DNA from 3 places in the Kribbella qitaiheensis genome. Region 1 is predicted to be linked to each of the others. Evidence: riboswitches for the same ligand, from Rfam matches in the RefSeq annotation. Region 1 holds a riboswitch; each other region holds the start of a gene.
The links. A riboswitch is a leader RNA that binds a small molecule or an ion and turns the genes downstream of it on or off. The one in region 1 is predicted to bind cobalamin.
Positions count from the first base shown of each region.

Region 2: it holds a riboswitch for cobalamin, as region 1 does, so the genes downstream of both, F1D05_RS39845 (ATP cone domain-containing protein) here and F1D05_RS43335 (ATP-binding protein) in region 1, are expected to answer to the same signal.
Region 3: it holds a riboswitch for cobalamin, as region 1 does, so the genes downstream of both, F1D05_RS19675 (CbtB domain-containing protein) here and F1D05_RS43335 (ATP-binding protein) in region 1, are expected to answer to the same signal.

Region 1 is NZ_CP043661.1:7,659,994-7,667,584, forward strand. Features, by position in the region: gene F1D05_RS36260 (hypothetical protein) at 1-229, opposite strand, end outside; gene F1D05_RS36265 (HNH endonuclease signature motif containing protein) at 503-2,092, shown strand; cobalamin riboswitch at 2,225-2,362, shown strand; gene F1D05_RS43335 (ATP-binding protein) at 2,676-4,202, shown strand; gene F1D05_RS41605 (VWA domain-containing protein) at 4,306-4,821, shown strand; gene cobO (cob(I)yrinic acid a,c-diamide adenosyltransferase) at 4,821-5,435, shown strand; gene F1D05_RS36280 (cobyrinate a,c-diamide synthase) at 5,547-6,905, shown strand; gene bluB (5,6-dimethylbenzimidazole synthase) at 6,902-7,591, shown strand, end outside.
Region 2 is NZ_CP043661.1:1,466,821-1,474,411, reverse strand. Features, by position in the region: gene cimA (citramalate synthase) at 1-557, shown strand, start outside; gene F1D05_RS06690 (hypothetical protein) at 554-826, shown strand; gene F1D05_RS06685 (ribonucleotide-diphosphate reductase subunit beta) at 1,078-2,157, opposite strand; gene F1D05_RS06680 (ribonucleoside-diphosphate reductase subunit alpha) at 2,154-4,391, opposite strand; partial or broken gene F1D05_RS39845 (ATP cone domain-containing protein) at 4,810-5,136, opposite strand; cobalamin riboswitch at 5,371-5,508, opposite strand; partial or broken gene F1D05_RS06670 (DinB family protein) at 5,818-6,319, opposite strand; gene F1D05_RS06665 (Fic family protein) at 6,586-7,476, opposite strand; gene F1D05_RS38675 (Fic/DOC family N-terminal domain-containing protein) at 7,538-7,591, opposite strand, start outside.
Region 3 is NZ_CP043661.1:4,192,421-4,200,011, reverse strand. Features, by position in the region: gene F1D05_RS19710 (DEAD/DEAH box helicase) at 1-753, shown strand, start outside; partial or broken gene F1D05_RS43055 (DUF6069 family protein) at 890-1,458, opposite strand; gene F1D05_RS19700 (helix-turn-helix transcriptional regulator) at 1,530-1,898, shown strand; gene F1D05_RS40465 (helix-turn-helix domain-containing protein) at 1,902-2,087, shown strand; gene F1D05_RS19695 (phosphotriesterase family protein) at 2,249-3,160, shown strand; gene F1D05_RS19690 (DUF1304 domain-containing protein) at 3,237-3,605, shown strand; gene F1D05_RS19685 (MFS transporter) at 3,671-5,074, shown strand; gene F1D05_RS19680 (LysE family translocator) at 5,077-5,715, opposite strand; adenosylcobalamin (AdoCbl) riboswitch at 5,851-5,921, shown strand; gene F1D05_RS19675 (CbtB domain-containing protein) at 5,972-6,175, shown strand; gene F1D05_RS19670 (CbtA family protein) at 6,244-7,011, shown strand; gene F1D05_RS19665 (histidine phosphatase family protein) at 7,008-7,562, shown strand.

The sequences.
Region 1 (7,591 bases):
TCGTGGCCGTCGCTGCCGCGCCCGGCGCGGTGCCCGATTGTGTCTTCGAACCGGAGCTGTTCGTAGCGACAATGATGACAACGAGGATGGCTAGCAGTCCGAGCCCGATGAAGCGCTTCTTCTTGAACCACGGGCGCTGTGCCTTCGCGTACGCTTTGGCCGCCTTCGCGGTGGCCTTCGCCTCGCGGTGATTCTGTGGAACCTGCGGTGAGATGACGGGTCCGCTCATATTTTTCCCCCCATGTGGACGGCGTGCCGAGCCGAGTGCTCCGTCCGAACCTAGGCGTCGGCGTGCTGCATCAGCAGTGCCAAAGGTCCTGACCTTGGGCTCACGGAGAGGCGAATTGTCGGCAAGCAGATGAGACGGCAGCGGACGCAGCCGCCGCCGGCTACTGCCTACCTGGGATGGAGCCTGTTTCCCTTGCTGGGTTGGGTTTTGAGGTTGTCCACAGCCCTTCTCTGGTGTCACTCATTGTCGCCAGAAGGGTCTATAGTCGCTAGCATGTTCGATAGTCCTGTGGAGATGGTGGACGCGTTGACCTCGGTGGTCGGCGCGGACGCTGCTGTGCTGGACGCGGACGAGTTGCTGGGTCAGTTGTCCATGATCTCGCAGTTGGAGTCGGTGCTGGCTGCCCGGAAGGCCGAGCGGATGGTCGGGCTGCATCACGTGTTGGCGGGGACGTCGGCTGATCTGGGTCATGAGTCGCCGCGGCCCGGGGATCGGGCGGCGGGTCCGGCGGAGCGGCGTTGGTCGGGTGATGTGTTGCGGTCGGTGTCGGACGAGATCGGGCTGGTGCTGGGCGCTCACCGCCGGACGGCGGCGCGGTGGCTGAACCGGGCGGCTGTTCTGGTCGAGCGGTTCCCCACCACCCTCGCGCTGCTGCGCGCCGGCGGGTTGCCGGCGGCCGCAGCGCAGCACATCGCCCACGAACTGGCAGTCATTGCCGACGGCGATCTCCGCGCCGGCGTCGAGAAGGTCGTGCTCGCGTGGGGTCAACGCTATGGCTGGGCGCGGATCAAGCAGATCGCACACCGCGAAGCGGCCAAAGTGCTCGCGGAGTACGAGTCGCTGCTGCATGCGCAGCGGCAGCTGGAACGCACCACCTACACGGTGTCCCACGATGGCGGGATGGCCGATCTGGTGGTGTCGACCTCGGCGATCGACATCACCGCCATCATGGCGGCCCTGACCGCGCGTTGTATCGAGCTGCAACGCCAAGGCGATCCCCGCACCCTGGACCAGCTCCGCACCGACCTGGCCGTTGCCCGCCTCCTCGGCCATGACCAAGCCACCGCGGCCCCCGGCGCCGCTGCGGGTGAGGCACCGAACCACCCCGGCCCCTCCACAGCCCACCCCGACCACACCAACAGCGCCCACCCGGGTTCTGAGCCCGCGTCCGGGGACGCCGCGAATGATCGAGGTGCGACCGCCGGCCGAGTTGCTGACGCGGAGACCGCACCGAGTACAGCCTCGGCTGCGGCGCCAGGTGCGCCAGGTGCGGCAGGTGCGGCAGGTACGGCGCCGGGTGCGCCGGGTGTTGCGGCGGGTGTGGCGCCGGGTGCGCCGGGTGTGGCTGGTGCGGTTGGGGTGTTGCCGGAATCGGGGTTGAACCCGGCGGTCGGGGTCCAGGTGGTGATCCACTGCACCTACGCCGAGGCCGAAGCACTCGCCACCGGCGCGGTCTGCACCGGCGGCGAACTCGAAGGCTACGGAACCCTGCCCCAAGACGCCCTCGCGATGGCCTTCACCCGGGCCAAGTTCAGATACAGGTTGACCGACCGGTCCCCGAAGTCCGATCCCGCCCGGTACACACCGAGTCCGGGACTGGACCAGCACGTCCGCGACCGGGACCGGCGCTGCCGGTTCCCCGGCTGCAACGCACGCGTCAAATACTGCGACCTCGACCACCGCGTCCCGTTCCCGAAAGGCCTGACCGACGCCGACAACCTCGAGGCCTTCTGCCGCCAACACCATCGCCTCAAGCACCACGGCAACTGGCAGATCTTCACCACCGACACCGGATCACTGATCTGGATCAGCCCCACCGACCGCGCCTACATCGACCCACCAGCCATACCCCACGCCGCCTGACTTCACCGCACGCCCTCGCATCTTGACGCGCCCTGCACCCACCCTCCCCTTCACCGGTAGAGCGTCGTCCTGCCGGCTTGGTCACAGGCGGTTGCTGGTGAGGTTCGTCTCCGGAGGGTGGGGCGCGCTGGGTGGTGTGGAATGATCGCCGGGACGGTTGGAGAGGAACACCGGTGACGGCCCTGAGGGGCTTAAGTCCGGGGCGGTCCCGCCACTGTGACCGGGTGAGTACCCGGAAGCCAGGACATCTCCCGTCGTCCACCAGGGAGCGCTCTCCGCGTTCCCGGTGAGCCAGGTGCCAAGGCGGGCGTGGATACCCGCAGGACGAAGGGAACCACCGCCCATGCGGCCAGCTCCACCCACCTCACAACCCACCCCCAGCTCTCACCCGGGTTCCGACCCCGCCCCCGTCTCTCACGCCGCCCCGGGTTCTAGCCCCGCCCCGGGCTCTAGCCCCGCCCCGGGCTCTAGCCCCGCCCCGGGCTCTAGCCCCGCCTCCAACTCCCACCCCGCGCCGAACTCCCACCCCGCGCCGGGTCCGCACCCGGCCCCGCTGGCCCCGGGCGCTTCGCACCGTGGGGTGTTGTCGGATGGCTTTCCGTTCACCGCGGTCGTCGGGATGGAGGGGCTGCAGCTCGCGCTGATCCTCGCCGCGGTGTCGCCGGCGATCGGTGGGGTGCTGATCCGCGGCGAGAAGGGGACGGCGAAGTCGACCGCGGTCCGGGCGCTCACCGAGATCCTGCCCGCCGTCGAGGTGGTGACGGGCTGCCGCTTCTCCTGCGACCCGGACCACCCGGCTGCCGACTGTCCCGACGGCCCGCACCAGGTCGGCCCCCACGAGCTCAGCGTCGAGATCGGCCTCGAGAACGGCGGAGAGCGCTCCCTGCGTCCCGCCCGCCTGGTCGAGCTTCCGGTGGGAGCGACGGAGGACCGCGTACTCGGCTCCCTGCATCTCGAGCGAGCGCTCTCCGAAGGCGTCACGGCGTACGAGCCGGGGCTGCTCGCCGCCGCGCACCGCGGACTCCTGTATGTCGACGAGGTCAACCTGCTGCACGACCACCTGGTCGACGTACTCCTGGACGCGGCGGCGATGGGCCGCGCGACGGTCGAACGGGACGGCGTCTCCATCACCCACCCGGCGCGATTCGTCCTCGTCGGCACCATGAACCCCGAAGAAGGCGAGCTCCGCCCGCAGCTGCTCGACCGCTTCGGCCTGACCGTCGACGTCGTCGCGAGCCGCGACCCCGCCGTCCGCGTCGAGGTGATGCGCGCGCGGCTGACCTATGAGGCCGATCCGACCGCGTACGTCGCCCGGTTCGCCAACGCCCAGCGCGAACTCGCCGAGCGGATCGTCAAAGCACAGAGCCTGCTGACGGACGTGATCCTGACCGACGCCGCGCTCCGCCAGATCGCCGAGATCTGCGCGTCGTTCGACGTCGACGGGATGCGCGCAGACCTCGTGACCGCCCGTACTGCGGTCGCGCACGCCGCCTGGTCGGGGCGCACGGTGGTCGAGGTGGAGGACGTACGAGCCGCAGCCAAGCTCGCCCTGCCCCACCGCAAACGTCGCAACCCGTTCGACGCCCCCGGTCTCGACGACGAGCAGCTCGAGCAGGCGATCAACAACAGCACCCCACCCGAACCCGACCCGGACGACGACCCCGAAGGCGGCCCGAACGGCGGCCCCGAGGGCAGCCCGAGCGGTGGCCCGGACAACGGCCCGGGCAACGGCGGCCCAGATGGCGGCCCGGATGATCGAGGCCCCGGAGGGCAAGGCGCCCGATGCCGCGGCGTCCGAGGACGATCCGTCGGCTCTCGACGCGGACCAGGTCTCCGAGCGCGACGCGACGACCCCGCCGAACGCGACGCCCAAGGCGGGCCAGGCCGGACCGACCCCGACCGGTCAGGTCGAGGCAAGCTCCGAGCCCTACAAGGCTCGCCTCCTGAGCGTCCAAGCCGCAGGCGCCGGCGTGGCCGGTCGCCGCTCCCGCGCGATCACCGAAGTCGGCCGCGTTGTCGGCGACCGAGCAAGAGTCGGTCGCGAACCAGGCCGCCCGCACCTGCTCGCCACGATCCGCTCAGCAGCACCCCACCAACACGCCCGTGGTAGGTCAGGCCCCGGCCTCACCGTCCGCGGCAACGACATCCGCCTGGCCGTCCGCGAAGGACGCGAGGGCAACCTCGTCCTCTTCTGCGTCGACGCCTCCGGCTCGATGGGCACGAAGAGGCGGATGGGCGAGGTGAAGACCGCGATCGTCTCTCTCCTCCTCGACGCCTACCAGCGACGCGACAAGGTCGGCCTGGTCACCTTCTCCGGTGCCGCCGCCACGGTCGCCCTGCCGCCGACCGGCAGCGTCGAGACCGCAGTACGGCGGCTGGAATCCCTTCCGACCGGTGGTCGCACCCCGCTCGCCGAAGGGCTTCTGCAGGCAGCCGACGTACTACGAATCGCCGCGATTCGGGATCCGCGGCGCCGGCCGTTGCTGGTGCTGGTCACGGACGGCCGCGCCACGCAAGGTGAGAAGGCGTTCGCGAGAGCGAAGCAGGCAGCCGGTTGGCTGGCGATGCAAGGGATCGCGAGCGTCGTGGTGGACTGCGAACCGCGTCGCGGCGTACGGCTCGGACTGGCCGCCGAGCTGGCGACCGACCTCGGCGCGGAGTACCTGGATCTGGGTGAAGTTGCTGCGGGCAACCTTGTTCGCGCCGTCACGGATCGGAGCGCCGCCTGATGCCACAAGGACAACCGAGCGTCGTACCGAAGGACGGTCTGACCACCCGGCAGCGCCGGAACCGGCCATTGCTGATGGTGCACACCGGTGAGATGAAGGGGAAGTCGACCGCGGCGTTCGGGATGGCGCTGCGCGGCTGGAACCAGGGCTGGAACATCGGCGTCTTCCAGTTCGTCAAGAGCGCGAAGTGGAAGGTCGGCGAGGAAGAGGCGTTCAAGGCGCTCGGACAGTTGCACGAGGCAACGGGTCAGGGCGGCCCGGTCGAGTGGCACAAGATGGGCGAGGGCTGGAGCTGGTCGCGCAAGGCCGGTACCGAGGAGGACCATGCCGCCGACGCGCTCGAAGGCTGGCGTGAGATCCAGCGCCGGATCGAGGCCGAGACGCACGATCTCTATGTGCTGGACGAGTTCACCTACCCGATGAAGTGGGGCTGGGTGGACGTCGACGAGGTGGTCGAGACGCTGACCAAGCGGCCGGGTCACCAGTACGTGGTGATCACCGGCCGCAACGCCGACCAGCGCCTGATCGACGCGGCCGACCTGGTCACCGAGATGACCAAACTCAAACACCCGATGGACACCGGCCAGAAAGGCCAGAAGGGCATCGAGTGGTGAGCCCGCAATCAGCTGGTCCACGGCAACCAGTGCGGGACGGTGGCCGGTGGTGAGCACGCAGTCACTCGGTCCGCGGGCGCTTTGGGTTGAGTGCGAGGTGGGTGGGCCGTGGTGAGCATCCCGCGGGTTGTTGTTGCTGCGCCTTCGTCGGGGGCGGGGAAGACGACGGTCGCGGTTGGGTTGATGGCTGCCCTGCGGCTTGCCGGTCATCGGGTTGCTGGGTTCAAGGTCGGGCCGGACTACATCGACCCCGGGTTCCACGCGGTCGCGACCGGTCGGCCGGGCCGCAACCTCGACCCGATGCTGTCCGGCGAGGAACGGGTCGCCCCACTGTTCGCCCACGGCGCCGCCGGTGCGGATCTCGCCGTCGTCGAAGGCGTGATGGGCCTCTACGACGGCGCGCTCGGCACCGAGGGATACGCCTCCACCGCACACGTCTCCAAGTTGCTCAGGGCACCGATCGTGCTCGTGGTCGACGCCTCCGCGGCCGGCCGCAGCGTCGGCGCGGTCGTCGCCGGATTCGTCTCCTTCGACACCGGCGTCCGGATCGTCGGCGTGATCCTCAACAAGGTCGGCTCGGACCGCCACGAGGCCGAGGTCCGTGCCGGCGTCGCGCCCACCGGCGTACCGGTCCTCGGCGTACTCCGCCGAGACACCCGCCTGACCGTCCCCAGCCGCCATCTCGGCCTGATCCCCGCCGACGAACAACGCGAGCAGGCGGTCACCGCGGTGGAAGCCGCCGCCGAACTCGTACGGCAGGGCGTCGACCTGGAAGCCTTCGTGGCAGCCGCGAAGGCCGCGTCCGAGCTGGACGTCGAGGCCTGGGACCCGGCCGCCGAGGTCAGCCCGGCGGAGGAGGGCCGACCGGTGATCGCGATGGCGGGCGGCCCCGTGTTCTCCTTCCGATACACCGAGACCGCCGAACTGCTGACCGCCGCCGGTGCCGAGGTCGTCACCTTCGACCCGCTCCACGAGCCGTTGCCAGAGGCAACTTCAGCCCTGTACCTCGGCGGCGGATTCCCGGAGCTGCATGCCGAGGCACTCTCGGACAACGCCGAACTCCGCAAGCAGGTCGCGACCGAGATCGCCGCCGGACTGCCCGTCGTCGCGGAGTGCGCCGGCCTGCTCTACCTGTGCCGTGAACTCGACGGTCACCAGCTGACCGGCGTCCTGCCCGCGACGGCTCGTATGACGAGTCGCCTGACACTTGGCTACCGTACGGCGATCGCAGCGACCACGACGGCCATCTTCGACGAGGGGCGACGCGTTCGCGGGCACGAGTTCCACCGCACGACGGTCGAGTACGACAGCGACGTCGACAGCGCCTGGTATCTGCCCGGCGGCGTCCAGGAAGGTGTTGCCCGTCCGAAGATCCACGCGTCCTACCTGCACCTGCACTGGACGGCCACTCCGGACGTGCCTGCCAGGTTCGTGGCAGCCGCTCGCGTCTATGCGGGGTTGGAGAAATGAGTCTGCTGCTGGGGATCGGCCTACGCTCCGGTACGTCGTACCGCGAGCTCCGGGACCTCGTGGAGACCGCCTTAGCCGGTCTGGACCCGCGCGACGTCGTACAGGTGGTCACTGTCGACGGCAAGGAAGCAGAACCGGGGCTGCAGCGACTAGTGGCCTCACTGGGCGCCGAGTTGTTCACTGCACCCGCACTGGAGCTGTCCCAACAACCAGTACCGACGCCTAGCGAGCAGGTAGAGCGCCTAACCGGTACTCCGAGCGTCGCCGAGGCCGCCGTGATCCTGAGCGGCGCGGAACTTGTAGTACGCAAGCAGCGCTCGGCACGAGCCACAGTCGCCATCGGGAGACTGCCCGAGCCGACCGAGGATCACACAGCGGCGCCCGGGTATCCACTGGCTGAGCGGGAGACCGTGCATCGGGTGCTGGCCGAGCGGCGGGATGTACGCCGAGGATTCATCGACCAGCCGATCGCCGATGACGTCCTCACCCGTGTGCTCGAGTCGGCGCATCGGGCGCCGAGCGTGGGGCTGAGCCAGCCGTGGGATTTCGTCCTGATCCGAGACATCGCGACCCGGCGCAAGGTGCACGACCTTGCGACCGCTCAGCGGGATGCGTTCGCGGCGTCGCTGCCTGCTGACCGCCGGAGCAAGTTCGACGGACTGAAGATCGAGGCGATCCTCGACACT
Region 2 (7,591 bases), 2.0 Mb from region 1:
AGGGCCGCGAACTCGGCTTCGACCTCGGCAACGACCGTGAACTGGTCAGCCGGGTGACGGACCGGGTGAAAGAGATGGAGTCGCGCGGGTACACGTTCGAGGCCGCCGACGCGTCGTTCGAACTGCTGCTGACCGAGGAGGTCGCCGGTGCCCGGCCGAGCTTCTTCGATGTCGAGTCGTGGCGGGTGATCACCGAATCGCGCGCCGAGGGTGAAGCCGTCTCCGAGGCGACGGTGAAGCTGGTGGCGGGTGGGGATCGCGAGATCGTCACCGGCGAGGGGAATGGCCCCGTGAATGCGCTCGACCACGCCTTGCGGTCCGCGATCGAACGCGCCTACCCGGTGGTGAACAAGTTCGACCTGCGTGACTACAAGGTCCGGATCCTCGACCAGGGTCATGGCACGGACGCGGTCATCAGAGTTCTGATCGAGACGGCCGACGGGGAAGGTTCCTGGGTGACGGTCGGGGTCGGGCACAACATCGTCGAGGCTTCCTGGGAGGCGCTGGTCGACGGCGTCACCTTCGGCCTGCTTCGCCACAAGGAGGACGTCCGATGACGATGGTCGACAGTCGTACGGCGGAGGCTGCGCCTACGTACGCAGTACCGGAGCGCGTCCTGACCACGTTCACCGCAGATGTAGTAGAGACGCGCGGCCTACTGGCCCGAATCGCCGTCCAGCTGAACCCCTACGACGTCCGCGAACTCAAACTCTGCCTGGAAACCTGCACCCTCCACATCGTCGTCGAAGGCGCCGGCTTCGACGCCGGCCGAGTCGCCGCCCGCCTGGACAAGGTCATCGGAGTCCTGGACGTCACCTACAGCTGACCCCTGCGCTCAGGTGTGGCCGGCGTGCTGCGCGAGGACGGACGCCTGGACGCGGTTGGTCAGCTGGGTCTGCCGGCCTCGGGCGGGGAGACCGGACGTTCAGCCAGGCAGTGGTCCGGGGTGGGATCGGGCCTCGATGTTGACAAGAGGTCTCCAGCTAACGCGAGAACCAACCGGCGCACTTGCGTCCGAAGGACCGAGGGGCAGGACCCCCGGCCCTTCGGACGCAACTGAGTCCTTCGGCAGCTACTTCAGTCCCAGCTGAGGCCGCCGCCGGATTGGTATTCGATGACTCGGGTCTCGAAGAAGTTCTTCTCCTTCTTGAGGTCCATCACTTCGGACATCCAGCCGAAGGGGTTGCGGGTTTCGCCGAAGATGGGCTTGATGCCGATCTGCTCGGCGCGGCGATCGGTGACGAAGTGCATGTACTGCTCGCACAGGTCGGCGGTGAGGCCGAGCATGCCGTTCGGCATCGTGGCGCGGCCGTAGGCGACCTCGAGTTCGCAGGCCTCGGTGAGCATCTGGCGCACCTCGGCCTGGAACGCCTCGGTCCACAGGTGCGGGTTCTCCAGCTTGATCTGGTTGATGCAGTCGATGCCGAAGTTCAGATGGATCGACTCATCGCGCAGGATGTACTGGTACTGCTCGGCGATACCGACCATCTTGTTCCGCCGGCCGAGCGACAGGATCTGCGCGAAGCCGGTGTAGAACCACATCCCCTCGAAGACCACGTAGAACGCGATCAGATCGCGGAGGAAGTCGGTGTCGGTCTCCGGCGTACCGGTCTTGAAGTCGGGATCCTCCAGGTGCTGGGTGTACTTGAGCGCCCAGGCATCCTTGTCGGAGATCGACGGCACCTCGCGGTACATGTTGAACAGCTCACCCTCGTCCAGCCCGAGCGACGTGCAGATGTACTGGAAGGTGTGCGTGTGCACGGCCTCTTCGAACGCCTGGCGGAGCAGGTACTGACGGCATTCGGGGTTGGTGAGCTGGCGGTAGACCGCGAGCACGATGTTGTTCGCGACCAGCGACTCCGCGGTGGCGAAGAAGCCGAGGTTGCGCTTCAGCATCAGCCGCTCGTCCTCGGTCAGGCCGTCCTTGGCCCCTGTCGGACGCTGCCACAGCGCGATGTCGGCCTGCATCGAGACCTCGGTCGGCATCCAGTGGTTGTTGCACCCGGCAAGATATTTTTCCCAGGCCCACTGGTACTTCAACGGCAGCAGTTGATTCACGTCCGCGCGGGCGTTGATCATCGCCTTGTCGGCGACCTCGATCCGGGAAGCGCCGACGGCGATCGAACCGAGTCCGGTCACGTTGCTGGTGGTGGTCATTGGCAGGCCTCGCAGTCGGGGTCGTCGATCAGGCAGACGGCAGGTGCATCGAGCAATGAATCGTCCATCGGTACTTCGGGCGCCGGCGCCGGGGGAGTGGCCGGTACTGCGCTGGTCGTGATCGGCGATGCGACGGGAGCCGGCGTTGGAGTTGCCGCGACCGGTGCGGCTGCGACCGGTACTGCGTTGAGCCGGCCGTCCGTCCCTTGCAGGGTGGACTTCTCCACGTGGGTGGCCGACTGCGAGCGCAGGTAGTAGGTCGTCTTCAGCCCGTAGCGCCAGGCTGAACGGTAGAGCTCGTCGAGCGCCTTGCCGGACGGAGCCGACATGTAGAGGTTCAGCGACTGGGCTTGGTCGAGCCACTTCTGCCGACGCGATGCCGCCTTGATCAGCCACATCGGGTCCATCTCGAAGGCCGTCGCGTACAGCTCCCGCAGATCGGCCGGGACGCGATCGATCTGGGACAGGATGCCGTCGTGGTACTTCAGGTCCGACACCATCACCGCGTCCCACAACCCCCGCGCCTTCAGGTCGGCGACCAGGTACGGGTTGGCGACGGTGAACTCGCCCGACATGTTCGACTTGACGAACAGGTTGCGGTAGATCGGCTCGATCGACTGGCTCACGCCGCAGATGTTGGAGATCGTCGCGGTCGGCGCGATCGCCAGCACGTTCGAGTTGCGCATGCCGTCGCGGAGCACCTTCACCCGCAGTACGTCCCAATCGAGCTCCTTGCCGGTGTCGACGGTCAGATCGCCGTTGCGGGCCTGCCGCAGCAGCTCCAGCGAGTCGATCGGCAGGATGCCCTGGCTCCACAGTGATCCGTCGTACGTCTGGTATCGGCCGCGCTCGGCGGCCAGGTCGCTCGAGGCCTCGATCGCGTGGTAGCTGATCTGCTCCATCGAGCTGTCGGCGAACGCGACGGCGGCGTCGGAGCTGTAGGGGATGCGCAGCGCGAAGAGCGCGTCGGCGAAGCCCATCAGGCCGAGGCCGACCGGACGGTGCCGCTGGTTCGCGCGCTCCGACTCCGGCGTGGTGTAGAAGTTCACGTCGATCACGTTGTCGAGCATCCGGACTGCCGTCTTCACGGTGTCGCGGAGGAGTTCGCCATCCAAACCAGCGGCTGTGAGGCCGGTCCCGGTCAGGTGCGCGACCAGGTTGACCGAGCCCAGGTTGCAGACCGCGGTCTCGTCGACGGTGGTGTTCAGGGTGATCTCGGTGCACAGGTTCGACGAGTGGACCACGCCGTCGTGCTGCTGCGGCGAGCGCAGGTTGCACGCGTCCTTGAAGGTGATCCACGGGTGACCGGTCTCGAACAGCACGGTCAGCATCCGGCGCCACAGGTCGACGGCCTTGACCCGGCGGAACACCCGGATCTCGCCGCGATCCGCTGCCCGCTCGTAGCTCTCGTACGCCGTGGCGAAGGCCGCGCCGTACAGGTCGTGCAGGTCCGGGACCTCGTCGGGGGAGAACAGGGTCCAGTCGCCACCGGCCTCGACCCGCTGCAGGAACAGGTCGGGCACCCAGTTCGCGGTGTTCATGTCATGGGTACGACGGCGCTCGTCGCCGGTGTTCTTGCGGAGGTCGAGGAACTCCTCGATGTCCATGTGCCAGGTTTCGAGGTACGCGCAGACCGCACCCTTGCGCTTACCTCCCTGGTTGACCGCGACGGCGGTGTCGTTGGCGATCTTGAGGAACGGTACGACGCCCTGCGACTCGCCGTTGGTGCCGCGGATCTTGGCGCCGATGCCGCGGACCGGGGTCCAGTCGTTGCCGAGTCCACCGGAGTACTTGGCGAGCAGCGCGTTGTTGCGGATGCCGGCGAAGATGCCGGACAGGTCGTCGTCGACCGTGGTCAGGAAGCAGGACGACAGTTGCGGCCGCGTCGTTCCGGAGTTGAACAGGGTCGGCGTCGAGGACATGAACCGGAACGAGCTGAGCAGCTCATAGAACTCGAGCGCGCGCTCCTCGCGGTTCTCTTCCTTCAAGGAGATCCCCATCGCGACCCGGAGGAAGAAGGCCTGCGGCAGCTCGAACCTTGTTTTGTCGATGTGCAGGAGATAGCGGTCGTAGAGGGTCTGCAGGCCGAGGAAGGCGAAGTCGAGGTCGCGCTCCGGCTTGATCGCCGCGGCCAGCCTGGCCAGATCGAAGGTGGCCAGCTCGGGGTCGAGCAGCCCGGCCTCGATCCCGGTCTGGATGTAGAGCGGGAAGTAGTCGACGTACGCCGTGGCCATGTCGGGCCTGGCTCGCCTGCCGCGGCTCACCGTGCACGCGGCCGAGCGTCTCGCGACGAATCTGGTCGAGCAGCAACCGGGAGGCGGCGAAGCTGTACTCCGGCTCGGTCTCGACGTAGCCGCGGGCCGCCATCACCAGGGCGAGCTCGACCTCGTGCTGGGCGATGCCGTCGTAGCAAGAGCCGAGCGTCTCGTTCAGGATCAGCTCGGCGTCGACCGATCCGAGACCCGCCGCTGCCTCGGCGACGATCACGCGCAGGCGCTCGACGTCGAGCGGTGCGCTGGTGCCGTCGGCCGCGCGGACGTTGATGACCGGCTTGGTGCTGAGCTCGGCCGCTGTGTCGGGCGTCCGGGCTTTGGTGCGCTCCTCGCGGTACAGCACGTAGGCGCGGGCGACCTGGTGCTCGCCGGCCCGCATCAGGGCGAGCTCGACCTGGTCCTGGATGTCCTCGACCTGCACGCTGCGCCGCGCGTCGCCGCGGCTGGTGAGGGTGGTGACAACGCGGTCGGTCAGGTCGGTGACGAGATCGCGGACCCGATGGCTGCTGCCGGCCTCGGTGCCCTCGACGGCCAGGAAGGCTTTGCTCAGGGCGACCGAGATCTTGGTCGGGTCGAACGCGGCGCTGCTGCCGTCACGGCGTACGACGGTCAGCTGGTTCGGTGCCGACTGACCGGGTGCGCCATTGGTCGGCTGGCCGCTGGCCGGTTGGCCGATGGTCGGTTGGGATGGCGAAACGATGGTCACAAGCGCTCTCTCCACGCGAGTCTTTTGACGACCGGGACCCGGGAGTGGAGCGCACGACGGGACAGGGTCGATCAGCGCGCGCGGCACCCCGGCCTGGGGTGCTCACGACCCGATGGGGTGCTAGGTGCCGACCCGCGTCTTACGACCCGGTCCGGGGCTGCTGCCCACCATCTTGCTGATCTTCTGCTGTCACGCCCTGCGGCCCGCCCTCGAGGCCTCGGACAGCGTGCGCCGGCGGCACACGCACCGGCGACAGGTATTCGGGCTCACGGAGCACATTCCCCGCTTACCGCTGCGGGGCAGCTTCGGATTTCCACCGGATTCCCCTGTTCGCCAGTAGTAGAGACTTTAGCCACAGAACCCCCACATGTAGTGCCGCGACGCGCCGCGTGTCGCACATCTTGTGGAAATCATCTCAGCACGCCGCGATGTCAAGATGGGACCTGGCCACCAAGACGCTCTCCTGAGCGGTGGTTGGAGAATCCGCGCCCTGGCGGCCAGGCGTTCTGGTCCGGAAGCCCGAGCGGATCGGGCTGCCGGAACGAGTGGGACTGTCGAGGCGGCTCAGATCGCCGGGACGGGTCGGACAAGCGGTGCAGGTCAGGCTGCCGGGGCAGGTCAAGTCGCCGAGGTAGCTCAGGTCGGCGATGGTCGGTCCCGTGCTGGTTGGTCCGGCGCTGGTTAGGCGGCGAGGGCATGGAGGTCCTGCAGGGTCATGATCTCGGAGCCGTGGTGGATGAGTTCGCGGTTGAGGCGTAGGACGACATGGCCGAACGGCTCGGAAGCGTCGAGTTCGGTTGCCTGGCTGATGCCGACCGTCATCGCCTGCTCCTCGTCCAGTCCGGCAATCGACTCCTGCCAGGCATCGACCCAGTGCGCGAGCCAGGCGACCGCGTCCTGGGCGTTGCCGTGCAGGGTGATGTCGGCCCGGCCCCTGCCTGCTGGCGCCGAAGGTCCACTCCCAGCGCTCGAAGAAGGTCTCGGTCAGATGGGCGATCAGCCAGGCGATGGTCCGCGGTCCGCGGTGATCCGGCTCGTCCGGCCACTGCGCGACCCACTCGCCGGACCCCATCGATCTGAAGCGCCCGGCGTACTGCCGTCGTACGACGGTCAATGCCTGGCTGCTCGGGCGCCAGAAGTACTGCTCGTCGGTCAGCGCGGCGAGCCGCCCGGACAACACCATCCAGCTGAAGCCGAGCTGTCCCCGCACCATCGCCATCGCGGACGGTCGCTGCAGGATGTCCCAGTCGAACGGCTCCGGCATCACAGTTCCTCACACTCCCCGTTTGATCGAGCTTCGAACGTATGTTCGAATTGAACCTCGACCGACGAGCGGAAGTCAACTCACGAAGGTGTGTCGGTCGTGGCGCCCGGCCACGCGATCTGCTAGTCGATCGCGCGGCAGTTTGCTGTGCGAAGAGGAGGCGGCGATGGGCCGGTCCACGCGGGTCAGGGCCGGTTGGGGCTTGATGGCACTGGACGGTTCGGAGGTTCGATGCGGGTGTCGGCGGCGGGGCTGGCGAAACGGCGTTCCAGGAGGGTGAATGCATCGATGAGTTCGGGGGCTTCGTAGACGCGGTTGCGGCGCGCGTCGGTGACCTCGCGCAGTACGCCGGCGGCGGTCAATCGGGTGAGGGCCTGGTTGGCGGCCTGCTGAGATCTGTCGATCAGCCGGGCTGCTGCCGCGAGGGTGAGAACAGGGGCTGCCGGCAACGTGTTGATGAGCAGGTCAGCGGCGGACCCGGCTCGTACCGGAGCTGCTCTCTCCCGCCAAGCGGACTTGAGCTCCGAGGCGGTTCGCTCGAAGCGGGCAGCCTCGGCTGTCGCATGACTGCACGCGATGGCGAACATGAGTAGCCACCGGTTGGCCGCAGTACGGGCTCGTGGATTTGTCGCCTTTCCCGTGTGCCGGAACGCGGTGAGCGCTTCGACGTACTGCGTGGCGTGGGTCGCCAGCGATAGTGAGACCGGTGGAACGGTCCGTTCGACGAGTCCCTCGGCGCGCAGGATCAGGTGGATCAGCGCGCGCCCGGTACGACCGTTGCCATCGGCAAAGGGATGGATCGTCTCGAACTGGGCATGCGCGATCCCCGCCTTCGCCAGCACGGGCAACCGCGACTCGCGGATGAACGCCATCAGGTCCGCCAGCAGTTCAGGTACCAGCTGCGCGGGCGGTGGAACGTAGTACGCCTCGGCGGGGGAGCGGCCACCGATCCAGTTCTGCAGGAAACGCACCTCACCGCCGTACTCCGGCGTCGGCGAATGCGCCATCAATCGCCGATGCGCTTCGAGCAGATGCTCCACCTCGAGCTTGTCGCCGGTCTCCACGGACTCGGTCACCCAGGTCATCGCATCGACTGCGCCGAGCACCTCGTCGGCGGTGACATCGTGATGCCGAGCATCACCCCTCAGCGCCTCGGCCCTTGAGCAACCGCCGCGCCCCAACCACAAGCCC
Region 3 (7,591 bases), 3.5 Mb from region 1:
CTCACCAAGAAGCTCATCGCGCTGGGTGTCCCAGCCGTGGAGCTGCACGGCAACCTGTCCCAGGGCGCCCGGACGCGGAACCTGGAGGCCTTCTCCGACGGTTCCGCCAAGACGCTGGTGGCGACCGACATCGCGGCGCGAGGCATCCACGTCGACGACGTCACCCTGGTGATCCACGCCGACCCGCCGATCGAGCACAAGGCGTACCTGCACCGCTCGGGCCGTACTGCGCGCGCAGGCGCCGAGGGCACCGTCGTCACGCTGATGACCGACGACCAGGTCCGCGACGTCCGGGACCTGACCCGCAAGGCCGGCATCGCCGCCAAGGTGACCAAGCTCCGCGTCGGCGACCCGCTGCTCGCAGAGCTGGCTCCGGGTGAGCGCACCTTCGTCACACCGACCGTCAAGGTCGTCAGCGACGATGCGGTACGCCGTACCGGCGGTGGCTCAGGCGGTCGCGGCTCTGCCGGTCGCGGTCGCGGCGGACGCACTGGCGGTGCTCGCGGTACTGCTGGCGCACGCAGCGCTGGCGGCGGTCGCGGCGCAGCCGGTGGAGGCGCGAGCTCCGGCGGTCAGAGCCGGGGCGCAAGCTCCGGTGGCGGCCAACGCGGCGCGGGTCAGGCAACCAAGACCCGCTCCCAGGGTCGCGGTGGCTCGGCCGCTCCGAAGACCTACAGCACCAGCACTCCGGGCGCGAGCAGCCGTTCAGCAGGCGCCGCAGCCTTCTCGGCGGGCAGCCGCCGCAGCCGCTAGTAGCACCAGCTTGCAGAAAGGGGCCCAGCCGAATCGGCTGGGCCCCTTCCGCTTGGGTCGTCCAGCCCACGCCGGCCCCTCATGATCCGGAAGTTTGCTGCCACACAAGCACGCCGAACATGTAGCTTCGTCATGGTTAGCAGCAAGGCGCGACCACCCTGCCACGGCCGCCTCCGTCGCAGCCGCTCTGCGTAGCTCCAGCACAAAACCAACGATTGGCCAGGCTGGCCCCCGGGGATTGTCGAGAGCTGCTGAGGGGTGTGTCCGTTAGGGGATCCTGGTGCCATCCGAGCGAGCATTGCCGATTGCGGCGGTGGTCGTACGGCCGTCGGTCGGTGCCGTCGGCGCCAGTTAGGCGGTTGGTGTACTGGCCTTCCGTGGGCAGCGTCGGGATGAGTACGGCGGCGACGGTGAGGTGGATCAGGCAGAGCGTGGTCTTGGTGCCGGTGGTGGCTCCGGCGAGGAGGATCGGCGCGAAGGACAGCAGAAGTATCGAGGCGCGAGCACGCTCCAGATGGTGGTGGCCCGGAGGGTGTAGTGCTCCAGTAGGGCAAGCGCACCCCAGCCGAGCAGGGAGATCACGAGCGTGAAGCCGGCGATGAGAGGCAGGCCGATGGCCTGAGACCCCTGTCCATTGTGCTGATCGACGCTCAGGTCGGCTCCCAGCAGGCGGGCGATGAGCCAGAGCAGGCTGGTGGCGAGCACCGCGCCACCGACGGCAGCCGCTCTGACGGGCCGGCGCTGAGCACTGGGGCTGGTGTTCTGGGACCCCCGACATGGTCCACCTGCCCGCCCGCTTCGGACACCGCGCCCAACTCCGCGCCGCCGTCGACCTGCTCGCCGTCGAACTCGATCACCCCCGCCTCGGCACCGACACCATCGTGCCCGCCCTGCTCGACTCGCTGCTCCTCTACATCCTGCGAGCCTGGTTCGACGAACAACCCGAACCGAGCAACACCGCAGGCTGGGCCGCGGCACTGGCCGACCCTGCGATCAGCGCCGCGCTGCACGCCATCCACCGCGACTCCGCCCACCACTGGACGTTCCAGACACTGGCCGCACAGGCGGGCCTGTCCCGCGCGGCCTTCGCCAAGCGGTTCACCGCACTGATCGGCCAACCGCCCCTCGCCTACCTGACCTGGTGACGCGTGACCACCGCGGCGCGGATGCTCCACGGATCCGACGCCCCGCTCAGGCACGTCGCTGCCCAGACCGGCTACACCTCAGAATTCGCCTTCGCCAACGCCTTCAAACGCCAGTACGGCACCGCACCCGGCAGATACCGCCGCCACCGCCAACCGGGAACCGGGAACAAACAACAGACCTGGGCGTAACCACACCTCAGCCAGCTGCTTGGCGGCCACACGACACAGCTTGCTCACCAGCGTTACGGACCGGTCGAGGCCGCCGAGCTGAAGAGACGGTTGGGGCAAAGCAGTCGCCGAGCTCACTCTGGCGGCGGCGTGGGTTGGGCGGGCTCAGCCACAATGGGGTGGTGAAGGTACGTACAGTTCTTGGGGATCTGTCGGCCGGTGAGTTGGGAGTTACCGACTCGCATGATCATCTGTTCTTTCGTAGTGCGCTGCTTCCAGGGCAGGAGTTGGATGATCCTGAGGCGGCGTTGCAAGAGGCAAAGGATTTTGCGGCTGCCGGTGGGCGCACGATCGTGCAGTGGACGCCGTACGGGCTGGGGCGGGGCGCGGAGTGGTTGCCGGAGATCGCGAAGTCGGCTGGGGTGCACGTGGTCGCGGCGACCGGGTTTCATCGGGCCGACCATTACGCCGCCGAGGTGGTCGCCGAAGTCAGGCCGAGGCTGGCGGAGTTGTTTGTTCGGGAGTTGACAGACGGGATCGGCGATACCGGTGTGAAGGCCGGGATGATCAAGGTGGCCGGGGGTTTCCACGTCCTCGATGCTCATGCGCGCGAGGTCCTGATTGCCGCCGCGGAGGCGCATCACGCGACCGGGGCGCCGATCGGGATCCATCATGAACTGGGCAGCGGCGCCGACGCGGTACTGGAGCTGTTGGTGGACGACCGGGGTGTGCCGCCGACGAGCGTGATCCTGGGGCACCTGAACCGTTTCCCCGATCACGAGCTGCATCTCGAAGTGGCCGCCCGTGGCGCGTTTCTGGCCTTCGACGGGCCGTCGCGGGCGAACAACGCGACGGATCCGCACCTGTTCGAGTGCCTGGGCGCGCTGGTCGATGCCGGGTACGCCGGTCAGCTCCTGCTCGGCGGCGACACCACCACCGCGAAAGCGCGGGGCGCGACCGGCGAGGGACCGGGGATGCCCTATCTGCTCACCGGGCTCCGGCCGCGCTTGATTCGCCGGTTCGGCGAGGAGTTCGCTGCCGACATGTTCGTCGCCAATCCCGCCCGCGCCTTCGCGGCTCCGTGGGCCGGATGACTGCCTGTCGGTGCAGGGCCGGGTTCCGGGCGTGGGAAATCTGTTGCCGGAGGCACGGGGGCGGTACGGTTCGCTCGTGAATACCGTCGCGCAGATCTTCGTCGGCCTCGCCGGCGCCTTCCACTTGGCCGTGTTCGTGATGGAGAGCCTGCTGTTCCGGAAGCCCAGCACCTACCGGCGCTTCCTGATCCCGAACGAGACCGAGGCCGCGATCGCCCAGCCGTGGGCGTTCAACCAGGGCTTCTACAACCTGTTCCTCGCGCTCGGCGCGTTCGGCGGCCTGATCGGCGGTGGCGACAAGGGACACGCGATCGCGCTGTTCGCCTGTGCCTGTATGGCCGGCGCCGGCATCGTCCTGGTCGCGTCGAACCGCAAGATGCTCCGCTCGGCGGTCCTGCAGGCCGGTCCGCCGATCATCGCGCTGGTGCTCGCCGCCGTCCTCTGATCTTCAAGTGCACTTGAAGTCGAAGGGTTGACTTCAAGTGCACTTCAACGCCGAGTCTTCTCGGCATGACCGCGACAGCTGAACTCCCCGCCGACCAGCAAGAGCCCGCCATCGATCAGCGCGGCGCCGGCCGTCTGCCAGGCGTGCTTGCGCCGCAGTACCGCGCTCTCACGATCGGGATGGTCGCGCTGACCGTGCTGGTCGCGTTCGAGGCGCTCGCGGTCGCCACCGCGATGCCGACGGTGGCGCAGGCGCTGAACGGTCTGCCGCTCTACGCGCTCGCCTTCGGTGGACCGCTGGCATCCGGCGTCGTCGGCATGGTGGTCTCCGGCACCTGGAGCGATCTGAAGGGGCCGACCCGCCCGCTGTGGCACGGCACCGGCTGGTTCCTGGCCGGCCTGCTGATCGCCGGCCTCGCGCCGTCGATGGAGGTCCTCGTCATCGGCCGTTTCGTCCAGGGCTTCGGGGCAGGCCTGCTCACGGTCGCCATGTACGTCGTGGTCGGTCACCTCTACCCGGCCAGGCTCCGGCCGAAGATCTTCGCCGCTTTCGCCACTGGCTGGGTCGTGCCGTCCCTGGTCGGACCCGTCATCGCCGGGCTCATCGTGGAGCACTCGAGCTGGCGGATCGTCTTCCTCGCCGTACCGGCGATGGCGATCCCGGCGGCGCTGGTGATGCGACCGGGTCTGGCTCACGCGGGGACCGTGACCGAGCAGCGCGATCAGAGGATCTGGGGCAAGCAGGCGGTATGGGCGGTCGTCGCGGCGGTCGGTGTCGGAGTGCTCAGCTACGGCGGGCAGCAGCACGGCGTACTGCAGGTTGCGTTGCTCATAGCGGGTCTGGCCGGAGTTGTCGCGTTCGCGCCGAAGCTGTTGCCGAGTGGGACGTTCAAGCTGGCGTCGGGACTTCCTTCGGTGATCGCGCTGCGGGGTTTGGTGGCTGCGTCCGGGTTCGGTGCAGAGGTGTTCCTGCCGCTGATGCTGACCCGTGAGCGTGGACTGTCGCCGACGTACGCCGGGCTGGTTCTGACGGTGAGCGCACTCAGCTGGACCGCCGCCTCCTGGTACCGCGGACGTCCGAAGCAGCCGTTCTCGCACGCGGTCTTCCTGCAGGCCGGGATGGTCTCGATCGTGCTCGGCATCGTGACGGCGACACTGACGCTGAACCCGAACGTGCCGGTCCTGGTCGGCGTGCTCGGCTGGAGCCTCACCGGACTCGGGATGGGCACGGTGTTCCCGACCGTGTCGGTGCTGGTCCTGGAGTACTCGAGCCGCGAGGAGCAGGGCGCGAACAGCTCGGCCCTGTCACTCAGCGACTCGTTGGCCACGGCAACTGTGCTCGCCATCGGCGGCTCGGTCTTCGCCGTCATCGAGCCGCACTGGCCGATCGCGGCCTACCTGACTGCCTTCGGACTGCCGGCACTCATCGCCCTCGTCGGCGTTCTCGCTGCCCGGCGTACAGCCCGGTAGTGCTACTCCTTCGAGCCGGTGACGGCGATGCTGGCGCCCAGGCCGATGATCATCAGGCCGCCGGTGCCGCCGACCAGCTCGAGGCGGCGGGGGGAGCTGGCGAACCATTCGCGAGCGGTGCCCGCCAGCAGGGCCCACAGGCCGTCGGAGCACAGCGCGATGGTGATGAAGATCAGGCCGAGAAGCAGGATCTGAAGCGTCGCGGATCCGGCCTCCTTGTCGACGAACTGCGGCAGGACGGCGGCGAAGAAGACAGCGGTCTTGGCGTTCGTGACGCCGACCAGGAAGCCCTGCCGTAGTACGCGCCTGGCGCTGCCCGGCTTGACCTCGCCGGCCAGTGCCGCGGCGAGCGACTTGCGAGTCCGGAAGGCGTGGACGCCGAGATAGATCAGGTACGCCGCGCCGGCCAGCTTCACGATCGTCAGCACGATCGCGCTCGCGGCGATCAGGGTGCCGAGGCCGAGTGAGACGGCGACCAGCATGACGGAGGCGCCGGCGGTGTTGCCGAGCATGGTCAGCACCGCCTCACGGCGGCCGACGGCGAGCGCCCGGCCGACGATGAACAGCACGCTCGGGCCCGGCACGATGATGATGATCAGGGCGGTGATCGCGAAGGCGATCAGGTGGTGAGCTGACGGCATCTGCCAACCGTAAGCTCCGTCGCAGCACTTTGCAGCTGGGTTTCGATGGGTGGGAAACATCACCCGCCGCGCCGCGGTCCGTTGACCCTGACGGAACGCGACGGCTACGGTTCGGGGGACAACCTGCGGTGCCATGAGGGAAACCGGTGAAAGTCCGGTACGGCCGCGCCACTGTGAGCGAGCTCAGCTCGTAAGTCAGGACGCTCGGACACCAGCAGCCTTTCGAAGGGGACGCGCACTTCCCTAGGAGGTCCAGATGAACACACCTGTTTCCGCCACGTCTGTCGCCGTACCGGCTCTTTCGCCGCGTCTGCTGGCACTCGCCCTGCTGACCGTGGGCCTGGCGCTGATGCTCGCCTACCTGGTCGGCTTCGACCAGGGCGCGCTGTCCCGCTCAGGCATGTACATGCACGAGCTGATGCACGACGGCCGCCACCTGCTCGGCGTGCCCTGCCACTAGCAGTTCTGTCTAACCACCCTCAGTACGTCCTCGGCCCGGACTCGGGCCTTCGGAAAGACAGGTCTGCCATGCGTACCTTCGGATCCCTCCTGGTGCGCGGACTGATCGTCGGACTCTTCGCCGGCCTGCTGGCCGGAACCTTCGCCTACGTGACGGGCGAGCCGCGGATCGACTCCGCGATCGCGATCGAAGAGGCCAACGCGTCCGCGCACTCCCATGACACCGGCGCCGAGCACGAGCACGCGGAGGGGGAGAAGCCACTCGTCAGCCGTGACGGTCAGCGAGCCGGACTCTTCCTCGCCACCTCCCTGTACGGCGTGGCGCTCGGCGGCATCTTCGCCGTCGGCTTCACCCTGCTCCGGCGCAAGCTGCGGACCAAGAGCGACACGTACGCCGCGCTCGGCCTGGCCGCCGCGGGCTACATCGGGATCGTGCTCGTGCCGTTCTTCAAGTACCCGCCGAACCCGCCCGCGGTCGGTGATCCGGACACCATCACCAAGCGAACGGTGACGTACCTGCTCACGCTGGTGATCGGCCTGCTCGCTGTCTGGGCCGGTGTCACCGCGTCGCGGTGGGTGCAGCGGTTCGGCGAGCTGCCGTGGATCCGGCTGGCCGGCGGTGGCGTTGCGCTGGTGGCGACCGTCGTGGTGGGGTACCTGATCCTGCCCAAGATCAACGAGGTGCCCGACACCTTCCCGGCGACCTTGCTCTGGCAGTTCCGACTCGCCTCGCTGGGGACGCAGACGGTGCTGTGGACGCTGCTCGGAATCGGATACGCTGCGGCGGTCGACCGTCGTACGCCGGTAGCCGTTGACTCGAAGGTGGTCGCCGCTTGACCGCACTGACTCTGGTCGCCCACGCGCTCACTCCGGCGCTGCGAGGGCTTGTCCTCGGCGGCGCTGCCGAGCCGGATGCCGCCAGTCTCGAAGCTGCTCGCGAGCTGAAGCTGAACGCGGACGAGGTGTTCGCAGGGCCGGAACCGGCCGCGGTGAAGACCGCGGAGGCGCTCGGACTCACCCCGAAGGTCGAGGTGGCGCTGCGGGACCGCGAGTACGGCGACTGGACCGGGCGCAGCCTGGAGGAGTTGCTGACCGCGGATCCGCAGCAGGTGGGCGGCTGGCTGGAGCATCCGCACACGGCACCGCCCGGCGGCGAGAGCGCGAACGACGTGCTCATCCGGGTCGCCGACTGGCTGGGTGACTTGTCCTCGGCCTCCGAGGATGGCGCCAAGAACGTGGTCGCGGTCGTGCATCCGGCGGTGGTCCGAGCGGCGGTTCTGTACGTGCTCGAAGCGCCGGCTGAATCCCTCCGGCACGTCGACGTGCGACCGCTTTCGGTGGTCCACCTGTCCGCCCACACCGGAGCTTGGTCACTCGTCTTCGGATAATCGGGTCTTCCCGTTAGAGAGTTCCAATG